3 regions of the Brucella sp. LJL56 genome follow, and region 1 is predicted to be linked to each of the others. Evidence: predicted binding sites of a transcription regulator. Region 1 holds the regulator's gene; each other region holds the start of a gene.

Region 1 (7,817 bases):
CGCAGCAGTTTCGCCAGCGTCTGACGCGCGAACAGGCGCAGGCGCTCGGCGTCGAAAATCAGGTACTCGCACAGCTCGCAGCAGGTGTAGTTCTGGACGAAGGTGCGCGTAACATGCAACTCGGCCTTTCCAAGGACGGAATTGCACGGCTGACAGGCGAAGATCCCGCTTTCCATGACGCAAGCGGCAACTTCAATCGCGCGCAGTTCGATGCAGTGCTTCGTCAATCCGGCATTCGCGCGCAGGACTACCTCGACAATCGCGCGAAAGTCGCCCGCCGCCAGCAGATCGTGGAAGCCGCCACCGATGGCATCAAGCTCCCGAATGCGGCCTTGAAGGCGCTGGCCCTTTATCAGGGTGAAACCCGCAGCGTTGATTATGTGACCATTCAGGCTGAAAAAGCCGATACCGTCCCGGCCCCGTCCGATGATGCGCTCAAGACCTATTTTGACGCGCATAAGGACGAGTACAAGGCGCCGGAATACCGGAAGATAACCTATGTGAAGCTGGAACCGACGGACATTGCCGATCCGTCTGCCGTCACGCAGGATGAAATCAACGAATATTACGAAAAGAACAAGGACCGCTTCAGCACAATCGAAAAGCGCACCATCGAGCAGCTAAGCTTTGCTGACGATACAGCGGCTGAAGCCGCCCAGCAGAAAATCGCCGCTGGAACCAGCTTTGTCGATATCGGCAAGGAACAAGGCAAAACAGAAGACGACTTGAAACTTGGTTCGTTTGAAAAATCCGCTATTCCCGATCAAGCGGTTGCCGATGCAGCTTTTGCACTTTCAGAAAATGGCGTGAGCCAGGTCGTCAAGGGTAGTTTTGGCCCTGTTATCCTGCGCGTGACGCAGATTGAACCGGCCCATGTGAAGCCGCTGGCTGAAGTTGAAGGTGAAATTCGCACCACGCTTGCAAATAATATCGCGGCAAGCAGCATCAGCGGCATTCATGATTCCTACGAACAGGATCGTTCCGACGGCGCATCCATGTCTGATGTGGCAAAGAAACTGAGCCTCAAATCCGTTACCGTGGAAGCCGTTGATGCCGAGGGTAACGATCCTTCCGGCAATCCCGTTCAACTACCAAATTCCGAAGCATTGCTTTCTGCTGCTTTCCAAGCCGATCAGGGTTTTGAAAACGATGCCCTGACCATGGGTAATATCGGCTATCTCTGGTACCAGATCGATGGCGTAACTCCGGCACGTGAACGTACGCTCGACGAGGTCAAGGACAAGGTTGTAGCGGCATGGAAGGGCGAGGAAGCTGTCAAGCGCCTCAACCAGCGGGTGGAAGACCTGAAGAAGCGCCTCGATGGCGGTGCGACACTCAACACGATTGCCTCCGAAATGGGGGTTGAGAAACAGACCAAGCGTGGTGTTGTCCGTACGACCAACGATGCCGATATCGGAACGGCCGCAGCGGCTCAGATTTTCCGTGGAGCAGATGGTTTCACCGGGAGCGCTGCAGCACCTTCGGACGACGCCCAGATTCTGTTCAAGGTTGTTGAAGTAACCGAACCCGCAGGAGCTGGCCCGGAAGCTATTCCGGAACAGCAGCAGAAGTATCTGGCCACATCGCTATCGGACGATGTTCTCGAACAGCTCGTCGGCGAACTACAGAAGCAGTACCCTGTGAAGATAAATCAGGCCGTCATCAACAACGCTCTGGCGTTTTAAGGACGGTGGGCATCAAAAATGGCTGATCTAAAACCCTATATCGCGAAAGCCGCATCAGGCGAGCCGCTTTCGCTTGAGGATTCCAGGACCGCCTTCGATATAATGATGTCGGGACAAGCAACTCCGTCGCAGATCGGCGGGCTGTTGATGGCATTGCGTGTGCGCGGTGAAACGGTACCAGAAATTGCCGGTGCGGTTGCGTCCATGCGCTCGCGGATGCTGGCAGTTTCAGCTCCTGCCGACGCAATCGATATTGTCGGAACCGGTGGTGACCAGTCGGGTTCCTACAATGTCTCAAGCTGCTCGGCGTTTGTTGTCGCTGGTGCTGGTGTTCCTGTCGCCAAGCATGGCAACCGCGCCCTCTCCTCACGTTCCGGTGCCGCCGATGCGCTAGCTGCTCTCGGCATCAATATCGAGGCCGACGCGAGCATCATCGGCCGCAGCATCACCGAAGCCGGCCTCGGTTTCATGTTTGCACCGATGCACCACTCCGCCATGCGCCATGTTGGTCCCTCCCGCGTCGAACTCGGAACACGCACTATCTTCAATCTCCTTGGCCCTCTTTCCAATCCGGCCAGTGTCAAACGTCAGCTTGTTGGCGTGTTTGCTCCGCAATGGCTCGTACCGTTGGCTGAAGTGCTCAAGGAACTAGGCTCCGAAGCAGCCTGGGTAGTTTACGGCGACGGGCTTGATGAAATGACCACCGCTGGAACGACACAAGTTGCCGCTCTTGAAAATGGTCAAATCCGTACTTTTGAAATCACGCCGGAAGAAGTTGGACTCCGTCGTTGCGATCCGGCAGAACTGAAGGGTGGCGAGGCTTCGCTGAATGCCAAGGCTTTGCTCGGCGTGCTTGAAGGCAGTAAAAATGCCTATCGAGACATCGTCCTGCTCAATTCAGGTGCAGCACTCATCATTGCAGGCAAAGCGAAGGATCTGAAAGAAGGCATCGCTCTCGCAGCGCAATCCATCGACAGCGGTGCAGCACTTGCTGTCTTGCAGAAGGTGATTGCCGTTTCGAACGACAAAGCTGCCTGACGGAAAGGATTAAGTCATGTCCACCGACATTCTGCGCAAGATCGAGGCATACAAGCGCGAAGAAATCTCTGCGGCCAAGGCCGAACGCACCGTCGCCGATCTCAAGGCGCGTGCACAGGATCAGGAAGCGCCGCGCGGTTTCCTCAGCGCGCTGGAGGCCAAACGCGCTGCTGGTGAATTTGCACTGATCGCCGAGATCAAGAAGGCAAGCCCTTCGAAGGGCCTCATCCGCCCTCATTTCGATCCGCCAGCACTTGCAAAAGCCTACGAGGCCGGCGGTGCCGCTTGTCTTTCCGTACTGACTGATACGCCATCCTTTCAGGGAGCACCGGAATTTCTGACAGCAGCGCGTAACGCTTGCAGTCTCCCAGCCCTGCGCAAGGACTTTCTGTTCGATACATACCAAGTGCATGAAGCGCGTAGCTGGGGTGCGGACTGCATTCTGATCATTCTTGCTAGCGTCGATGACGATCTGGCAAAGGCGTTGGAAGAAACCGCGTTCGATCTTGGCATGGATGCACTCATCGAAGTTCACGACGAAACCGAGATGGAACGCGCACTGAAGCTTTCGTCGCGTCTGCTCGGCGTCAACAATCGCAATTTGCGTACGTTTGAGGTTGATCTCGCCGTGTCGGAACGCCTGTCGAGAATGGCACCTTCCGATCGTGTTCTGGTTGGTGAAAGCGGCATATTCACACACGAAGATTGCCTGCGTTTGGAAAAATCCGGAATCGGGACCTTCCTCATCGGCGAGAGCCTGATGCGCCGGGAAGATGTCGCGGCGGCCACCCGTGAACTCCTGACCGACAAGGCCTGACCAATGACGTCCAAGCTCACCCATATCGACCAGACCGGTGCTGCCAATATGGTGGATGTTGGGGCCAAGGATGAAACTGAACGCCAAGCCACAGCCGAAGGATCGGTCAGAATGAAGCCGGAAACGCTGGCGATCATTCTGGAAGGCAATGCCGCGAAGGGTGACGTCATTGGCGCTGCGCGTCTAGCAGGCATCATGGCGGCAAAAAAGACCGCCGACCTGATTCCCCTCTGCCATCCGCTTATGCTGACCAAAGTCGCTGTCGAAATCGAACCGGATCAGGCACTACCCGGTTTGCGCGTTCGCGCACTCGCCAAGCTCAAAGGACGCACTGGCGTGGAAATGGAAGCCCTCGCTGCCGTTTCCGTAACGTGTCTTACCATCTATGACATGGCCAAAGCCGTCGACAAACATATGGAGATCGGCGGCATCCGCGTTACCGAAAAAAGCGGCGGCAAATCAGGTGACTGGACGGCATAATCGCTGAACCTTGTTCTGGATCAATTCTTCCAGACAGGCTTTATGCTCTAAACGGGTCCACAATTCAGTTCGAGAGGAAACACCATGTCCCTTCTCCCGGTCGATGAAGCACTGGCCCGCATCCTGAAATCTGCGGAACCGCACGGCAAAGAGCAAGTCACCTTGTCCGATGCGGGCGGGCGCGTGGTTGCAACACCTGTGCTGGCGCATTTTCTCCAGCCGCCTTTCGACGGGTCGGCAATGGATGGTTACGCCCTGATCGCACCGGACAACATCTCTTATCCAGTCGTTTTCGACATCATCGGTGAATCGGCGGCGGGCAATCGCTTCGAGGGCAAATTGGGGATCGGACAGGCGGTTCGCATTTTCACCGGCGCGCCATTGCCCAAAGGCACAGACACAATTGTCATTCAGGAACATACCGAGCGTTCGGGTAACCGGCTCACTGTTCACGAAGGAATAGAGCCGGGACGGCATATACGCCGCGCGGGGCTCGACTTTTCGCCTGGTAATATCGTCATTTCGAGCGGACGTGAGCTGGATGCCGCTGCCCTGTCGCTCGCCGCTGCAAGCGGACACGCGAAAATCGACGTATTCCAAAAACCCAAGGTGGCAATCGTCGCGACCGGTGATGAGCTTGTCGCGCCGGGTGAAACACCCGGAAAAGACCAGATTGTTGCGTCAAACAGCGTCGGAATCGCTGAAATCATAAGGCGAGCGGGCGGCAGCCCTGAAGATAAGGGGATTATTCCGGACGATCCTGCCAAGATCGAACAGGCTATAGCAGACAGCCTGCAAAGTGGCATCGACATTCTGGTGACGATTGGCGGCGCGTCCGTCGGTGATCGGGATTTTGTGCATGGCGCGCTTCAGAAATTGGGCGTCAATCTCGATTTTTGGAAGATAGCCATGAGGCCGGGCAAACCCCTGATGTACGGACGCATCAGTGTGAACAGCAAAATTGTGCATGTTATAGGCTTGCCAGGCAATCCCGTTTCGAGCCTCGTCTGTAGCCTTGTCTTTCTCCGTCCGCTTGTCGCCAAGCTTGCCGGAACCAGCCTCGATGCCGATATCCGGCCCGCAAAGCTGGACGCGACCCTACCTGCGAATGACCACCGCCGCGATTATATCCGAGCTACAATCGAATCAACCCCGGATGGAACTCTGATAGCAAAGCCATTTCCAATCCAGGATTCGTCTATGCTTTCGGCTCTCGTCGGCTCGAAAGCACTTCTCATCAGGGATGAGAACGCCCCAGAGGCTGCGGTCGGCGACGATTGCCGTGTCCTCATGCTATAGATTTGACACAACTTTCGACCTCGATAATGCATGAAGAACAACATATAATCTATTGTAAATTATATATTATTTAAACTTCACATTGCCCTGACTTGCAAATAAAGCTCTGCAAGCATGGCATTCCGTTCGCTCTCGGCTCAAGCGTTAATGATTTTAAAACCATTGCAGAACAAGACTGGAACATATAGTGTTCGTTCTGGTTTTGTTTTTCTCGATTCTTGGCCGGGAGGGTGTCGCGCATGTTAACCCGTAAACAGCACGAGCTTCTGCTGTTCATTCATGAACGTCTAAAAGAAACGGGCATTCCCCCGTCTTTCGATGAAATGAAGGAAGCGCTCGATCTGGCTTCAAAATCGGGTATCCATCGTCTGATCACCGCTCTGGAGGAACGTGGCTTCATTCGTCGTTTGCCGAACCGAGCACGTGCGCTTGAGGTCCTGCGCCTGCCGGATTCTATTGCTCCAGGGCTCAATGCACAAAAGAAGTTCGCTCCTAGCGTTATCGAAGGTAGCCTTGGCAAAGCGCCGCCGCCTCCACCGTTGCGCCCTGCCCCTGTGGCCACGAATGACGACACGTCTGCAACTGTTTCCGTGCCGGTCATGGGGCGAATTGCTGCTGGTGTGCCGATTTCAGCCATCCAGAATCAGACCCATTCCCTCAACCTTCCGCCAGAAATGATTGGTGCGGGTGAGCATTACGCTCTCGAGGTCAGAGGCGATTCAATGATCGATGCCGGAATTTTCGATGGAGACACAGTCATCATCAAGCGTGGCGAATCCGCAAATCCTGGTGAAATCGTCGTCGCTCTCGTCGATGACGAAGAAGCCACATTGAAGCGCTTTCGTCGTAAGGGTGCATCCATCGCGCTCGAAGCAGCCAACCCTGCCTATGAGACACGAATCTTCGGCCCTGACCGAGTACGGGTTCAAGGTAAGCTTGTTGGCCTGATCCGCCGCTATTAAGATGTTTCCGGCAAAAAGAGAAACGGCTTTGCGCTGGAAAATGCGTAAAGCAAAGAGATAGAGCGTATCCAAAGTTCCCTTTTAGCCGGGAGCCTTCCAGGATTATTCGCAGCGATTTGCATCATCATTGGCGTCTGATGAACAGCTCGCTGCATTTTGGGCAGAGCGGGATTTTGGTTTGTACTCGCGTTCCGCTAAACCGCGTGCCGGACGTGAATGGATGCGATGCAAATGCCAGGGACGGCTCGGTGTATCGACAGCAAATGTTATCCGGCTGTCCTGTTGCAGCTCAGATGTTGGCGATGCCGCCTCAGCTTTCGTTGTTTTGGGTGAAATTAAGGATAAGGCCTGAGGAGTTCGGTTTTGTTCTGCTGCTTTTCCGAGTCTTATCTCCACAGATCCCTTTAGCGCCAGATCGCGTTTACTGATGCTCAGAGTTGTTGAGCGCCCGCACGAAGATTCCTTGCCAGGAACAGCGAGAATGACCACATCGCCAATGTTGCAGGCGATCTCTTGCATCGCGATATCTGCTGTGTAGGCCAGTGTGTGGCCATCGCGCAAGTTGATCGTGCACAATCCATCTTCACATTCGAACCCATCCGAATCCGTTCGTTTTCTGTTTTTGCCCGATGGCGGTGCAATGAATTCTTCGACCAGATATGCTGTTTTCCAATTATCGACTGTAAATTGCGACGGACGGCTCCGATTGACTGCAAATCTCCCATCAGCCAGTCGGACTCCAACCAGTTTGGCATCTTCTGATACCACGATGTCGGGAAAAGGTTCCCTGACGAAAGCAGCGAACCCAAGAACGATGAAGGGCAGCGCCAACACCTTCAGTCTAGTCGACAAAACAACAGCCAGAACAAGCGCAATGGTCCAGAAAACGAGAGTGAGTGCAGGCATGGCGCCGGGATTGCCATCGGGGGACCACGCCGCAACAAAAGAGGCAATGTGTCTGACAGCGAAGATACCCCAGCCCACGATCTGCAAAGGCACCCAGTCCAGTTGCAATGGCATCAACACAAGGCCGAAGACAGCAAACGGCATTACGAGAAGAGCTATTACGGGCTCAGCGAGGACATTTCCTACCAAACCGAACGGCGCTGTGTTGTTGAAATGATAAGCTGCAAAAATCCCGCTCGCCAGTCCGGCAATGAGCGAGGTACCAGCCGCAGCCGTGATAGGCTTCAGGACTTTTCCAGCGAAACCATAGGTGGTCTTCCCACGCTTTCCCGCTCCAACCTGCCCGATCACGTTGCGCTGGCTCCACCAGGCAAAACCTGCAATCAACGCGGCCGTAGCCGAAAAAGACATTTGAAAACTCGGCCCCAATATTTCATGCGGCGAGATTGCAATCATAGCTATGGCCGCAATCGCCAGATTACGCATACTGATCGCAGCACGGTCCACCAGCAATGCACCAAGCATAACCGCGATCATTACATAGCTTCGTTGTGCGGCCACATCCGCACCCGACATCGCAAGATAGAAAGTACAGCTTAGCAGGGAGAGAAATGCCGCATACTTCTTCAC
Region 2 (7,817 bases), 160 kb from region 1:
TGTCCGAACACCAGACCATAACCACGGGTGAACTGCGGTGCCTGCTTGGACGAGCCCTTGAACTGGCTCACCATCTGGCATTCGGTCAACTGAACGCGGCCAAGCGAAACGGCAAAGCCAAGCTCAGGCACGTCGAACTCGACTTCCACCTCGCCAATGCGGATTTCACCGACAAATGGATGCGTGTTGCCATAACCGCGCTGCGTGGAATAACCCAGCGCCAGCAGGAAGCCTTCATCGCCCCGCGCCAAAGCCTGCAAGCGCAGATCGCGCGGCATCGGGAAAGTCCACGGTTCGCGGGTAAGATCGCCCGGTTCATGCCCTTCCGGCATTGCACCGTCCTCTTCGATCATGCCGTTGACACCGAGAATATCGGTCACGCGTGGCGTCTCTTCAGGCTCAGCCGCACGCACTTCCGGCTCAGGAACACTCACATCGCCAGCCAATTCCGGATCAAGCAGTCGGTGCGTATAATCGAATGTCGGCCCCAATAGCTGCCCGCCGGGCAGATCTTTATAGGTGGCCGAAATGCGGCGTTCGATCAGCATATTCGCCGTTTCCAGCGGAAGCGAATAACCAAAACGCGGCAATGTCGTGCGGTAGGCACGGACCAGAAAGATTGCTTCGATCAGGTCGCCACGCGACTGGCGCACGGCAAGGGCTGCAAGTTCACGGTCATAAAGCGAGCCTTCGGCCATCACACGATCAACGGCGAGGCCAAGCTGTTCGACAATCTGATCAAGACGCAGTGCCGGAACCGAGCGGTCCCCGCGACGGCGGTCATCAAGCAGACGGTGGGCATTGCGGATGGCGGTTTCACCGCCCTTTACAGCAACATACATGGATCAGCCCTCCAAACTTGCTATACGTGTGGTGCGGGGAAGCGCTGCGACTTTGCCGTCAGCGACGAGCACCAGATCGATACCCAGCGGAAACAACGCGCCATTTTCACGCCATTGCGCGGCAAAATCCTGCGGCAAACCATCGACGTTCAGCACAGTTTCATCCTTGATACCGGGGCCTCTGAGGCAGAAACCCTGCCCGCTCGTCAGCGAAGAAACAGCCAGAACAACAGTCGTCGAACGGTCCGGAAACTCAGGGTCACCCTGAGAAAAGGAAGAAAGTGCTGGCAGCGATTGCGCATCAGTCACGAGTGCGAACTGTGCCTTCGACTGGTCATCAACAATTGGTGCACCGGTATGGAATGTCAGCCATGCCGTTGCGTCCTGATTGGCTGCAATTTCAGCATCGACCCAGACGCTGGCATCGTGATCCAGAAGCGTTGCTGCAATCAGGCCGAGCTGCGGTGTGAGCGGCTTTGATGGTGCAGCAGTACTTGGTAGCGAATGGATACGACCAGGATTGGCCATTGCGTGCATGACTGCATGAAACGCCGACTGCGCTTCATTGACTGGATCAGCCAGTCCCCCTTCAAATGCAGAAGAAGAATGGAGCATCAGTTATCTCCCCGAACCATAGTGAAGAAATCGACCTTCGTGGCAGCAGCTTCGCCGCGCCGTTTTGCATCCGCAGTATCGACACGACCACGCAATGCGTTGAGCACGTTGCTTTCGATCGCATCGCGGGTGGCTTCATCGAGCCAGAGCGCATCAAACAATGCAGCCAGCTTCGCCTTTTCCTGATCGCGCCCAAGCGCGTAGGAATGTCCAACCGAGCCATTCGCCAGACGAACAGTTGCGCGGGTGACGGTTGCCTCGCCAACATTGAATGGGGCACCGCCGCCGCCAATACGGCCGCGCATCATGACCAGTCCGGTTTCCGGACCACGCAGAACTTCAAATTCAGGCTTTTCCGCCCAGTTCTGCCAGAACGTTTTCAATTCTTCACCACTTGCGCGCGCGAGAAGCGCCATACTGGCCTGACGTGCAGCCTGCGTTGCATCCGGCGCCAAATTGCTTCCAGCAGTGGAGCTGTCTCCACTTTCACCTGTGCTGTGCCGCGTAGTTTGCCGGGGAGTATGCATGAGCTTATCCGCCCTATCTAATCTTGTTGACGTGATGGCATTAATTGTCTAGTTATATAGACAACTATACAATACCAGAATAGATATACCCTGCCAATGACAGGACGATGACAGTTGATGACAAAGAACAGGCGGATTGAGAGAAACAGCGGTGTAGCTATCTGGCGGCAGATTGCCGACGAGATACGCGGCGACATCATGGCCGGGAAACTGCAATCTGGGGCGCGTATGCCCGCTGAAATAGACTTGGCGGACCGATTTGGCGTCAATCGCCATACAGTGCGCAGCGCCATTGCAGCTCTGACACAGGAAGGTGTGTTGCGGGCAGAACAGGGGCGCGGCACCTTTGTGGCCAATGCAAAACGCCTCACCTATCAGATCGGCCGCCGCACCCGTATTTCGCAATCGCTGGCTTCGCAGGTACGCGATATGAAGGGAAGTCTACTCGCTTCCGGCACAGCCCCGGCCTCACCGGATATAGCCGAGGCCCTTGAGATTGAGCCCGGTTCGCCTGTCACGCGGCTGGAAACCTTGCACAGTGCCGATGGGCGCCCGGTGTCGCGTGCGACACTCTGGATCAGTGCCGAAAATTTTCCTGAAATTGCGACGGACTATGCGGAAAGTGGTTCAATCACCGTGGCGTTCAGAAAAGCGGGTATTGCGGATTATTTCCGTAAGTCCACAGTCATATCCGCCCGCCATGCCGATTCTGACGATCTGAAACATTTGAAACTTTCACCCGGCGCTATTGTGCTGACAGCCAAGGCTATCAATGTGAAGCTAGATGGGAAGCCGATTCAGTATTCGCTGACACGGTTTTCAGCCGACAATATGGAGTTCTCAATTGAGACCTATCCCGGCGATCCGTTGATGAACGGCGCGCTTTGATCCAAAACCGATCTGCTACTATCCCGACATTATGTCGAAGCATTGTATGAACACGGCATCGATAGGAAGCCATCGCCCAGACAGGGAAAATCTGATGACCATCGCTATTTTTCACAATCCGAAATGCGGCACCTCGCGCAATACCCTGGCGATGATCCGCGCCAGCGGCGAAGAACCCGTCATTGTCGAGTATGTGCAAAATCCGCCCACGCGGGAACGCTTGGTCGGGCTGCTTGCAGCCATGAACCTTACACCGCGTCAATTGCTGCGCGAGAAAGGTACACCCTTTGCCGAACTCGGCCTGTCCGATCCAAAATGGACCGACGATGAGCTGATCGACTTCATGATGACTCATCCGATTTTGATCAATCGGCCCATTGTTGAAACACCGAAAGGCACCAGACTGTGCCGCCCCTCCGAACTGGTTCTGGCTCTTCTGGAAAACCCTGTTGCTTCATTCACCAAAGAAGACGGTGAGCAGATTACATTCGAAGAGAAACCGCGCTGACAGGGATTGCCAGCTCGCAACCGACACTGTGTGATCAGCGATTTTAGAAGTATGTGCAATAGAAAAGGCGCTGTAAAACAGCGCCTTATCGAACTTCACTTATAAACAGGATGAGATTTATTCTCAGAACGGAATTTCGTCGTCCAGATCACGCGAAAAGCCACCGCCGCTACCGCCGCCCGAAGACGGGCCGGACGAACCGAAATCACCGCCGCCGCCGGAATAATCCGACATCTGGTTGCGATTGCCGCCGCCGCCGAACGAACGGCCCTCGCCGCCACCTTCGCCACGGCTGTCGAGCATCTGAAGTTCACCGCGGAACTTCTGCAGCACAACTTCCGTCGAATAGCGGTCGTTGCCGTTCTGATCCTGCCATTTGCGGGTCTGGAGCGCGCCTTCGATATAAACCTTGGCGCCCTTCTTCAGATATTGTTCCGCGACCTTGGCAAGGTTCTCGTTGAAAATGACAACGCTGTGCCATTCTGTACGATCCTTGCGTTCGCCGCTCTGACGGTCGCGCCAGCTTTCCGACGTCGCAATGCGCAGATTGGCGACCACATCGCCCGAATTCAGACGACGAATTTCCGGATCGGCACCAAGATTGCCGACCAGAATGACTTTGTTGACGCTACCAGCCATCGAAAAATTACTCCGGGTCTTGCATGCACGCTCTTTCCGTACGGCTTCGCACAGACAAGAGGCACGTTCCAAATGAAAGATCAGGCGCAACGATGCGCCATCACCAGAAACTCATATGTTCACCTTACAGGACTGGCTCAAAACGTGCTCAATCCGGGTCGGTGAATTTGTTAATGTCCACAGAGTTTATGTTCTTGTTTTGTTCAAAATGCAACCTTCCGACATTAAAAAGTCACACGTTCGCCACAAATTTCAGTGGGTTTTTGCACCATTTCCTATGCTGAAAATGCAGTTTGCCGTATTTCAGCGCCTAAAACTGCATCTGCCTTAATTACGAAACGGCCTCACCGATCATCCTTATGAAGTCGTAGCGTCCGCATCTCGCAAACCACATCAGCTTCCAAGGAAAAGCCCTGCCGCTCACTGTATCTTTGGCGCGCAGGGCTTGGGGTTTGAGCAATGCTCATGTGTCGACATTAATTCGTCGGCAGGTCTTTTCGGATCACAAAGGCGCACGGCCATTTGCATTCCGCGCAAATTCAAATTGTCGGCAATCACACTTTCGATCAACGACGCATCATTCCTTGCGAAAAGATGCTGCCGCAACCGAAACGGATTGTGCTTTCATCTCTGTGAAAGCTAGGCACTGTAGTCAGGTGGACTCATGCTCCTTTACCTCCCTACTGGGTCTCCCCGCCTCCTGCGGACCTCTTGCCGATGCCGTGTCATCCCACCGCGGCACCTCTCCGCTATCAGCGAGTTAGGGTAGTCTGCTCCTGTCAGGAGTGACAGTCAACGCTCTTGCGTTCACATTTCGTATCGCCTATCAGAAGGCTGGTTGTTCGATATTTGTTCTAATGATAAGAGTGCACCGATGAATGACCGGAGCCCCCTTCTTATTGGAGGGTTTCACCCCATATTAGAGACCGGCGCGACGTGTTTCACCATTCGGCGCCCGTTTATCCATGGCATCATGAGCAGGCAGGACGCGGAATGAGCGATCAGAAATTCATTTCCATACGTGGCGCGCGCGAACACAATCTAAAAAATGTCGATCTCGATCTGCCTCGCGACAAGCTGATCGTGATGACGGGGCTTTCCGGCTCGGGCAAATCCTCGCTTGCCTTCGATACGATCTATGCGGAAGGCCAGCGCCGCTACGTCGAAAGCCTTTCGGCCTATGCGCGCCAGTTCCTCGAAATGATGCAGAAGCCGGATGTCGATCAGATCGACGGCCTGTCGCCCGCCATTTCCATCGAGCAGAAGACGACGAGCCGCAATCCGCGTTCGACTGTCGGCACTGTCACCGAAATTTACGACTATATGCGCCTGCTCTTTGCGCGCGTGGGCGTGCCCTATTCGCCGGCGACCGGCCTTCCCATCGAAAGCCAGACGGTCAGCCAGATGGTTGATCGCGTCATGGCGCTGGAAGAAGGCACGCGCCTTTATATCCTCGCGCCCATCGTTCGCGGCCGCAAGGGCGAGTACAAGAAGGAGCTGGCGGAGCTTCAGAAAAAGGGCTTTCAGCGCGTCAAGGTAGACGGCACCTTCTATGAAATCGCCGACGTTCCGGCGCTGGACAAGAAGTACAAGCACGACATTGATGTGGTCGTCGACCGCGTCGTGGTGCGCCCTGACCTGTCGACCCGCCTCGCCGACAGTCTTGAAACCAGCCTCAAGCTTGCCGAAGGTCTGGCCGTTGCCGAGTTCGCGGACAAGCCGCTGCCGCCCGAAGAAACGGCGGAAGGTGGCGCAGCCAACAAATCGGCCAACGAAACGCATGAGCGCATTCTGTTTTCGGAAAAGTTTGCCTGCCCGGTTTCCGGCTTCACCATTCCCGAAATCGAACCGCGCCTGTTCTCGTTTAACAACCCGTTCGGCGCCTGCCCGACCTGCGATGGCCTCGGCACGCAGCAGGCCATCGATCCGAACCTGATCGTTCCCGACGAAACGGCAGCATTGAAGGATGGCGCGATTGCGCCATGGGCGCGATCCTCGTCGCCTTACTACAATCAGACGCTGGAAGCGCTTGGCAAAGCCTATGGCTTCAAGATTGGCGCACGATGGGCCGATCTTTCGGAAGAAGCCCAGCAGGCCATTCTTTATGGCACCAAGGGCAAGGAAATCACCTTCCAGTATGATGACGGCCTGCGCTCCTACCAGACGACGAAGCCTTTTGAAGGCGTAATCCCTAATCTGGAGCGCCGCTGGAAGGAGACCGATTCCGCCTGGTCGCGTGAAGATATCGAGCGCTTCATGGCCTCGACGCCCTGCCCTTCCTGTAATGGCTATCGCCTGAAGCCGGAAGCGCTGGCGGTCAAGATAGGCATGAAACATATCGGCGAGATCACGGAAATGTCGATCCGCAAGGCCGACGCTTGGTTCCGCGACGTCGATGGCAGCTTCAATGACAAGCAGCGCGAAATTGCCGCCCGCATTCTCAAGGAGATTCGCGAGCGCCTGCAGTTCCTCAACGATGTCGGCCTTGATTATCTGACGCTGGCGCGCAATTCCGGCACGCTGTCGGGCGGTGAAAGCCAGCGTATCCGTCTTGCCTCGCAGATCGGCTCCGGCCTGACCGGCGTGCTTTACGTGCTGGACGAACCCTCCATTGGTTTGCATCAGCGCGACAATGCCCGCCTTCTCGACACGCTGCGCCATCTGCGCGATCTCGGCAACACAGTCATCGTCGTTGAGCACGATGAAGACGCGATCCTGACTGCCGACTATGTGGTCGATATCGGCCCGGCGGCAGGTGTTCATGGCGGCAAGATCATTGCCCAGGGGTCGCCGCAGGACGTGATGTCCAATGCGAACTCGCTGACCGGCAAGTATCTGTCGGGTACGATGGAAGTTGCCGTTCCGGCGGAACGCCGCAAGATTTCAAAGTCCAAGCGCATCAAGGTGGTGGGCGCGCGCGGCAACAACCTGAAGAATGTCTCGGCAGATATTCCGCTCGGCACCTTCACCGCCGTCACCGGCGTTTCAGGCGGCGGCAAGTCCACTTTCCTGATCGAAACCCTGTACAAGGCTGCTTCGCGCCGCATCATGGGCTCGCGCGAACACCCGGCGGAACATGACCGTATCGAAGGGCTGGAATTCCTCGACAAGGTGATCGATATCGACCAGTCGCCTATTGGCCGCACCCCGCGCTCCAACCCGGCAACTTATACCGGCGCCTTCACGCCGATCCGCGACTGGTTCGCGGGCCTGCCGGAAGCCAAGGCGCGAGGTTATCAGCCGGGCCGCTTCTCGTTCAACGTGAAGGGCGGACGCTGCGAGGCCTGTCAGGGCGATGGCGTCATCAAGATCGAGATGCACTTCCTGCCTGATGTCTATGTGACTTGCGACGTATGCCACGGCAAGCGCTACAACCGCGAAACGCTGGAAGTCCTGTTCAAGGGCAAGTCCATCGCCGATGTGCTGGACATGACGGTCGAGGAAGGCGCGGAATTCTTCTCCGCTGTACCCGCCGTACGCGACAAAATGGAAACGCTCGTCAAGGTTGGCCTCGGCTATATCAAGGTTGGCCAGCAGGCAACGACGCTGTCGGGCGGTGAAGCGCAGCGCGTGAAGCTCGCCAAGGAGCTGTCGCGCCGTGCAACGGGCCGTACGCTCTATATTCTGGACGAACCGACGACCGGCCTGCACTTCCACGACGTGGCAAAACTTTTGGAAGTGCTGCACGAGTTGGTCGAACAGGGCAATACGGTCGTAGTGATCGAGCATAATCTCGAAGTCATCAAGACTGCCGACTGGGTGATCGACCTTGGACCGGAAGGTGGCGATGGCGGCGGC
Region 3 (7,817 bases), 630 kb from region 1:
AGCGGATTCATTCGAGAATTTGGCAGAAACTGCCGTCGGGAACTTCACGCCCCGCGGCGCAGCAACCGTTGGAGCTGCAGGTTCAGCATTGCCGTCTGTGCTGAGCGCCACAGGATCTGCACCCGCGCCGCACTCGGCCTTGCGAAAATCGTTCCACTTAGCGCCATTGTCCGTCCCGGCATCCTTGGCTGCCTGATACTTGGCGCTACACTGCTTCATCGTCAGGCCCTTGGCGCTGTCGTCTGCTGCTGGAGCAGCCGCGCTCTTGGCCGTTTTTTTGGCTGGAGCGGCAGGTGCAGGAGCTGCAGCGGCATCTGCATCGTCACCGCATTGCGCTTTACGGAAATCATTCCATTTCATGCCACCAAGCGTGCCTGCATCTTTGGCAGACTGATATTTTGCGCTACATTCCTTCATCGTCAGCGCATTGGCAGGCGATGAAAAGGCAAATGCAGCAGCGCTCATGATGATGGCTGTGCCAGCCATAGCTGTGATGGTTCGAATAGACATCTTGTCACTCCCTATCGAATGCAGCCTTTTGATCGCTCGGCATTTTTCTGCACCTCGCGATCTTGCTAATATAGAAGAACGGTAGATGTCATCGTTGCTCTATCCCGTTCTGTTTATACGCCAACATTGCGCTTCACAAAGTTGACTGTCAATCATTTGGCCAATATTACCTTCAGATCCAATACAAATTTTCTAACGGGCTTTCTTTGCTCGTTATGGTCATGCAGGTGCCATGAAGTAAAATTACAGTACTTCCCACCTCATGTCCGATTTTTATTCGAACAGAGTTAAAATCCAAGGTGATATCGGTGATAAAGCGGATCATGATCATCGGCGGCGCCGGTTCAGGTAAATCAAGCCTCGCACGTACGCTTGGCAGCATTACCGGCTTACCGATCATTCATATAGATACCCTCTATTGGCAACCCGGCTGGACGATGCGCCCGCGAGACGAGATCGGTCGTCTCACCAACGAAGCGGCAAATCACGACACATGGATATTCGAGGGCAATCATAGCGAAACTATGAATTATCGCGCCTCGCGAGCAGACACGCTTATTTTTCTCGATATATCCACCGCACGTCGTTTGTGGCGTGTCCTGAAAAGAACAGTAACGTATTACCGACGCTCACGTCCGGACATGGCGGATGGATGCGTGGAACGTTTCGATTGGGACTTCCTGAAATGGGTGGCGGGCTATCGAAAGAATGGCCGCATTCGCGCATTGGCATTTGTGGAAAAAGCGCCTCACCATCTCGCGAAACACCACTTGCGCAGTCCGCACGACGTGAAACGCTTTCTCGCGCAGATAAGACGCGAAACAAACCAAAACAATCAGTCTTCCCAATTGCGATAAATCAACAAAGCCGACCGTGAAATAACAATATTGCAAGCCGTGCGAAGCGTCGTAACCGCTGCTATATTCGGCTGTCTCCCAAGACTTGACGCTGCGTGCTATGGCCCAACCATCGGCACAGCGCGAATGCATGGCATGCCGGAATTCGTTCCGGCGCTCGTAATCTTTTTGCCGGATTGCCGGCTTTTCGCTGTTCTGGAGTTTCCACGTGGCCGATATCACTGATAACGCCGCCCCGCTCATTGATGCGTCCAAACCCGCCGCATTCGATCATCATCGTCTTTATGAAGATGCGATGGCGATGCTGATCGGCACGTCCTTCATCGCGCTCGGGATCACGCTTTATAGCCAGGCCACCTTGATGACCGGCAGTACCGCCGGTATCGCCCTTCTCATCCAGTATGCAACAGGTACGGAATTCGGATTACTCTATTTCCTGATCAATCTGCCATTCTATTATTTTGCCGTGCAACGCATGGGCTGGGCTTTCACCATCAGAACCTTCGTCGCCGTGGCGATGATGTCGGGCTTTGCACGTCTGATGCCCTTGAGCGTTGATTTCTCAAGCGTCAATCCACTTTTCGCCGCTCTCATGGGAGGCACCTTGATGGGCATGGGTGTGCTCGCACTCTTCCGTCATCGCTCCGGGGTCGGCGGCGTCAACATATTGGCGCTCTATCTGCAGGACGCCTATGGAATAAGAGCAGGCTGGTTTCAGCTCGGTCTCGATGTTCTGATCATGCTGGCATCGCTCTTCTTTATCCCTTGGGAGAACATGGCGCTTTCCCTGGCCGGTGCGATTGCCATGAACCTCATCATCGCAATCAATCACAAGCCCGGTCGGTATCTTGGTATAAGCTGAAAAGACAAAAGCCGCCTCGCAGGCGGCTTTTTTATAACGAGGGGCTCTTCAATCAATGAGTAGTCATCCATTCGCGCGCGCCGCGCAGAGCTGATGCAAGCTCGCCTTTGCTCATTGTCGCTGCCACCTGATTGCGCATGCGGGCCGCCTTCTCACTACCGCGAATAGCGGCAATGTTCAGCCATTTGTGCGCTTCCACCACGTCGATCTCGCAATCACGACCGATAGCAAACTTCATGCCCATTTCCAGAAGAATGCGATCCTGTGCTACTGCGCTGTGCGTATTCGTAAAACTCTGAAACTGTGCCATTTTCTTTGTCCCTGTTAAATCCCGAGAACCGTCCGGTCTTTGTTTTCAAAGCTTGGTTTTCTTGCTTCGAAACTGCCGTCTCTGTCGTTCCGTTCATGCTCTCAAATCTACGGGAAAGGGTTGAAATGCGCGTTAAACCAGATGCTTAACGAGCAACCAACAAAATCCGAACAAGGGGTAAACTTGGGATTTTGTTAAACATGCAAGTACTGCTGATTGCTAGATTTTCGCAAAAATTCGATTCAAATCCGCACAGTCGAACGAAACCAGTTGCTAACTATAGACAACATTCGAATGTGGCGGGTGTGCAAAAGGAGCAGCGCTTCAAGCGCCATATGAGACGTAAATATCCCTCTTCCGCTCCGCCAAAAACTGCATTACGTTTACGTTTGCGTAAGTTTAGCGGATGGTCGAGGAGGCTTCCGTCTTAAACTTCAGAACGCATCACAGCGGTTTCATCGTTGCGACCGGCAAAGCCGGGACTGGCGGCGATTTGGGAGGAAAGAATGATCCGCACACTTATTCTAGGAATGACGCTTGCAGCTACCTTTGCCGCGCCTGCCCTTGCCGACGAAGGGATTGTCGGCACATGGAAGCGACCGAACGGCACGATCATCAGCTACGCGTCCTGCGGTGCCAACAAATTCTGTGGCACGGTGCAGACTGGCGAGTACAAAGGCAAGTCAATCGGCACCATGTCGGGCACTGGCGGCAGCTACAAGGGTGAAGTCAACAAGCTCGACGAAGGTAAGACCTATACCGGCAAGGCCAGCGTCAAGGGCAACACGCTTTCGCTTTCAGGCTGCGTGATGGGCGGTTTAATCTGCAAGAGCGAAAGCCTGGCCCGCCAGTAATATCCAGCAATATATGGAATCGAAAAGGGCGGCTTGCAGGCCGCCCTTTCTTCTTATCAGGTATTCATCGCGCCTTTTGGCCGAAGAGAATTTTCTGGGCATCCTTGTCGGTTGCCAGATTGGATTTTTCTCGCTCTTCTTTCCCGACGAGCAGACCACGCTGTACCGCCGGACGAGCATTCATCGTCTCATGCCAGCGCTTCAAATTCGGGAAGTCATCCAGATTCTGGTCATAATTCTTATAGGCATTGATCCAGCCTATCGAAGCCATGTCGGCAATTGAATATTCGCCTGCGATGTAATCCTTACCTTCAAGCTGCTTGTTCAGGACACCATAGAGACGGTTGACCTCATTGGTATAGCGGTCGATGCCATATTGTACCTTCTCCGGCGCATAGACACGGAAATGCCCGGCCTGCCCCGACATCGGGCCCAGTCCGCCCATCTGCCACATCAGCCATTCGTCGACGGCGACGCGCTTGCGTTCATCGATCGGGTAGAATTTGCCGAATTTCCGTCCGAGATATTGCAGGATCGCACCAGATTCAAATACCGAAATAGGTTCGCCGCCTGGCCCTTCGGGATCGATGATGGCAGGCATGCGGTTGTTCGGAGCAATCTTCAGAAAGTCCGGCTGGAACTGATCCCCCCTACCGATGTTGACATATTTGACCTCGTAGGGAACGCCCAGTTCTTCCAGCATGATGCTGATCTTGAAGCCATTCGGCGTCGGCCAATAATACAACTCGATGGGCTTGGTCTGTTCGGCCATGGGCTCTCTCCCGCTGATCCTGAAGTTGAGCGGGACATGTTCCCGCATTCCAATGATGGGAAACATAAGACCCTTTCGAGCTGGCACAAGAGCTACGCGCAGCAATAAACGGAACATCAATATTTTTGAACGCCGTATGAACGACGCTCTCAGGGACGGTTCAGGGATGATCGCTAGATTGGTGAGGGAGAACAGAAATCAGAACGGCTTTGGGGGCCAACCGGTATGCTTCGGCGTTTTACAATCGTCTGCCTGATGATCGCTGGCTTTGCCGCTGTCGCCAGCATTTTCGTAGACCAGAAATACAGCGTTTACCGGGACCAGCCAGTAATAGGCCCCCTCGCCGCATTCAATCAGAAGCCTGCCGGAGTGCGGCCATGAGAAAAACCCGGATCGTCGCCGCAATCGCCCTTCGGGTTTTCCTTTTCACAGCCATTTTCACTGGTCCCGCAGCCACCTTTGCCTATACGCAGATTGGCCAGCATTCCCAAATGAGTGGCATCGGCCTCGTGCTTTATGTGAGCTTGCAGCGCATCGCATAAACTGGGTCATGTCATGGTCATAGACTTTGCTATAGTAGGCCATGACACAGCGAATCGAACATCCATTTCTGACCGAAATCAGAACGCCTCCGACCGTTGATCCGGAGGTCTTTACCGACGCAGGTGCGGCGGTTGCCGCCCTGCAAAAGCTCTATGATCGCAATACGGCCTTCCTGCGCGATGCGTTCGAGAAGGTTGCGCGCGGCGAGGTTCCGCCGCAGCGCTATCGCGCTTATTATCCCGAGATCTGTCTGTCCACATCCAGTTTCGCGCATGTGGATTCACGTCTGGCCTTTGGCCATGTCTCTACGCCCGGCGATTATTCCGCAAACATCACGCGGCCCGATCTGTTCGACCATTATCTGACCGAGCAAATTCGTCTTCTGATGCGCAATCACGGTGTAACCGTGACGGTGAAGGAATCCTCGACGCCGATCCCGATCCATTTTGCCTTCAAGGAAGGCACCTATGTCGAGGCCTCCGTCGCCAGTGCCTTTACGCATCCGCTGCGTGATCTGTTCGACGTGCCCGACCTGGCAGCGACAGATGACAAGATCGTCAATGCCGACTTCGAGCCTGCCCCCGGTGAACCAATGCCGCTTGCGCCGTTCACTGCCCAGCGCGTCGATTATTCGCTGCACCGGCTCGCGCATTATACGGCGACAAGTCCGACCCATTTCCAAAATTTTGTGCTGTTCACCAATTACCAGTTCTATATGGACGAGTTCTGCGCCTATGCCCGCGAACTCATGGCCCAGGGCGGCGGTGGTTATGAACAGTTCGTGGAACCGGGTAATCTGATCACTCGCGCGGGCGAAAATGCGCCGAGCAGCGGCACCGCCCTGCCTCGCCTGCCCCAGATGCCTGCTTATCATCTGCAGCGGGCTGATCATTCGGGCATTACCATGGTGAATATCGGCGTGGGACCATCCAACGCCAAAACCATCACCGACCATATTGCAGTCTTGCGTCCACATGCCTGGTTGATGCTCGGCCACTGCGCGGGCCTGCGCAACAGCCAGCAGCTTGGCGATTATGTTCTGGCCCACGCTTATATGCGTGAAGACCATGTTCTCGACGACGATCTGCCTGTCTGGGTGCCGCTGCCAGCACTTGCGGAAATTCAGGTGGCACTGGAAGAGGCCGTTGAGGAAATCACCGGTCTGGAAGGTTATGACCTCAAGCGGATCATGCGCACTGGCACCGTCGCCACGATCGACAATCGCAACTGGGAACTGCGCGACCAGCGCGGCCCGGTGCAGCGTCTTTCGCAGGCGCGCGCTGTCGCGCTTGATATGGAATCCGCGACAATTGCGGCCAATGGTTTCCGTTTCCGGGTACCTTACGGCACCTTGCTCTGCGTTTCCGACAAGCCGCTGCATGGCGAATTGAAACTGCCGGGCATGGCTACCGAGTTCTACAAGCGGCAGGTGGCGCAGCATCTGCGCATCGGCATCCGCGCGATGGAAAAGATTGCGGCCATGCCGGATGAGCGGCTGCATTCTCGAAAGCTCCGCAGCTTCTACGAAACGGCTTTCCAGTGATGTTAGGGGAATAGGGCAGTAAGGCAGTAGGGCAATATGTTGGTTAGCAGCAGATGATGCTCTTAACATACTGCCTTATTCCCCTACTGCCCTATTGCCTTCAACTCCATCATCGCGCCGTATTCGATAGCTAGAGGCATTTCATGTCGAAAAGCCGTGAAAACCTTTCATTCCTGTTGCTGCTGGCTGCTGTCGCGCTGTCCGTCCCGCTCGTGCTTGGATTTCTCGGGGCGGTGCATCCAGCTCTGGATTCTTTTTCGCATTTTCGGGCCCACTTGGCCGTCTTGTTGGCGGTGCTGGCCATTCCCTTGCTCTTCACCAAAATGCGGCGCGAAGCGGCAATGCTTCTGCTTTTTGCCATCATGGCTCTCAGTACGACTGTTGGTGCCGTGCGCGATTTCCTGAGCGGTTCGACAGGTGCGCAGGCGCAGGAACAAGGCGGCGTGCGGTATAGTCTTGTTCAGATCAACCTGCGCGAAGACAATCCCGAGCCGAAACGCATTCTCCAGATGATCGCGCGGGAGAAGCCGGACGTCATCACCTATGAGGAAGCAAGCGACCAATGGACCAAGTGGCTCACCATTCTCCAAGGCTCCTATCCCTACCATCTCAATTGTGCTGACGACCCCAACACATGGGGCGTGGGCATCCTTTCGAAGCGGCCTTTCAGCGAAGATGCGCAGACAGCCTGCGTCGGTGACGGTTTGCTCGCAATTGCGCCGATCAACTTCGGCGGAACGACCGTGCATGTCGCGGCGCTGCATTTTTCCTGGCCGTGGCCGCGCTGGCAGCCGCATCAGCTCCGCTACATCGAGCCCGAACTACGGAAGCTGAAAGGCCTCCTGGTCGTCGCCGGTGATTTCAATGCGGCCCCGTGGAGCAATGCCGTTCGTCGTGTCGAACATGCCTCCGGCACCCGCCATATGACCGGCATAGGCGGCACGTGGATGACATATCTGTTGCCCGTTTCGCTCGCGCCCCATATCGGCCTTCCAATCGATCAGATACTCGTCAGTCCCGAAATCGGAGGGGCAAAGGTTTCGGCTCGCGAAGATGCAGGCTCCGACCATCTGCCGGTGCGGCTCGATTTTTCCGTTCCGCCGCCCGTTCGACCGGATGAAGACGAACCGGAAACCCAGTCAGTCATGCTTCAATAAAAAAGGCGGTCCCAGACCGCCTTTTTCTTTTACATGTTTACGTAAACCGGTCCTTCGCCGCCTTGTGGCGGCACCCAGTTGATGTTCTGGTTCGGGTCCTTGATGTCGCAGGTCTTGCAGTGCACGCAGTTCTGCGCGTTGATGACAAACCGCACATCCTTAGCCTGCGGATCGGCTGCGGAGTTGCCGTCGGCATCCACCCATTCATAAACACCCGCAGGGCAGTAACGCGTCGACGGACCAGCGAAGACGTCGTGTTCGGAAGTCTGCTGCAATTTCATGTCGCGAACCTGAAGATGCACAGGCTCGTTCTCGTCATGGTTCGTGTTCGACAGGAACACCGACGACAGGCGATCGAACGTCAGAACACCATCCGGCTTCGGATAGTCGATCTTCGTATGTTTCGCAG

What was found. The regulator LexA, encoded in region 1, represses DNA repair genes until DNA is damaged. The targets are predictions, from matches to a motif close to TGTTCNNNNTGTGTTCNG.
Positions count from the first base shown of each region.
Region 2: the regulator LexA is predicted to act here: its motif matches at 4,209-4,226, upstream of ssb (single-stranded DNA-binding protein).
Region 3: the regulator LexA is predicted to act here: its motif matches at 2,695-2,712, upstream of ACYSN1_RS03610 (sel1 repeat family protein).

Region 1 covers NZ_JBTXLQ010000001.1:96,714-104,530, reverse strand. The annotation lists gene ACYSN1_RS00555 (peptidyl-prolyl cis-trans isomerase) at 1-1,685, shown strand, start outside; gene trpD (anthranilate phosphoribosyltransferase) at 1,704-2,723, shown strand; gene trpC (indole-3-glycerol phosphate synthase TrpC) at 2,740-3,540, shown strand; gene moaC (cyclic pyranopterin monophosphate synthase MoaC) at 3,544-4,020, shown strand; gene ACYSN1_RS00535 (molybdopterin molybdotransferase MoeA) at 4,105-5,319, shown strand; gene lexA (transcriptional repressor LexA) at 5,559-6,281, shown strand; gene ACYSN1_RS00525 (ComEC/Rec2 family competence protein) at 6,384-7,817, opposite strand, start outside.
Region 2 covers NZ_JBTXLQ010000001.1:260,659-268,475, forward strand. The annotation lists gene ACYSN1_RS01280 (carbon-phosphorus lyase complex subunit) at 1-842, opposite strand, end outside; gene phnH (phosphonate C-P lyase system protein PhnH) at 846-1,457, opposite strand; gene phnG (phosphonate C-P lyase system protein PhnG) at 1,457-1,873, opposite strand; gene phnF (phosphonate metabolism transcriptional regulator PhnF) at 2,099-2,872, shown strand; gene arsC (arsenate reductase (glutaredoxin)) at 2,967-3,380, shown strand; gene ssb (single-stranded DNA-binding protein) at 3,504-4,019, opposite strand; gene uvrA (excinuclease ABC subunit UvrA) at 5,013-7,817, shown strand, end outside.
Region 3 covers NZ_JBTXLQ010000001.1:727,050-734,866, forward strand. The annotation lists gene ACYSN1_RS03595 (antifreeze protein) at 1-510, opposite strand, end outside; gene ACYSN1_RS03600 (P-loop NTPase family protein) at 834-1,367, shown strand; gene ACYSN1_RS03605 (YitT family protein) at 1,576-2,229, shown strand; gene ACYSN1_RS03610 (sel1 repeat family protein) at 2,282-2,539, opposite strand; gene ACYSN1_RS03615 (DUF2147 domain-containing protein) at 3,046-3,393, shown strand; gene ACYSN1_RS03620 (glutathione binding-like protein) at 3,458-4,165, opposite strand; gene ACYSN1_RS03625 (hypothetical protein) at 4,543-4,707, shown strand; gene ACYSN1_RS03630 (AMP nucleosidase) at 4,749-6,251, shown strand; gene ACYSN1_RS03635 (endonuclease/exonuclease/phosphatase family protein) at 6,395-7,408, shown strand; gene ACYSN1_RS03640 (electron transfer flavoprotein-ubiquinone oxidoreductase) at 7,438-7,817, opposite strand, start outside.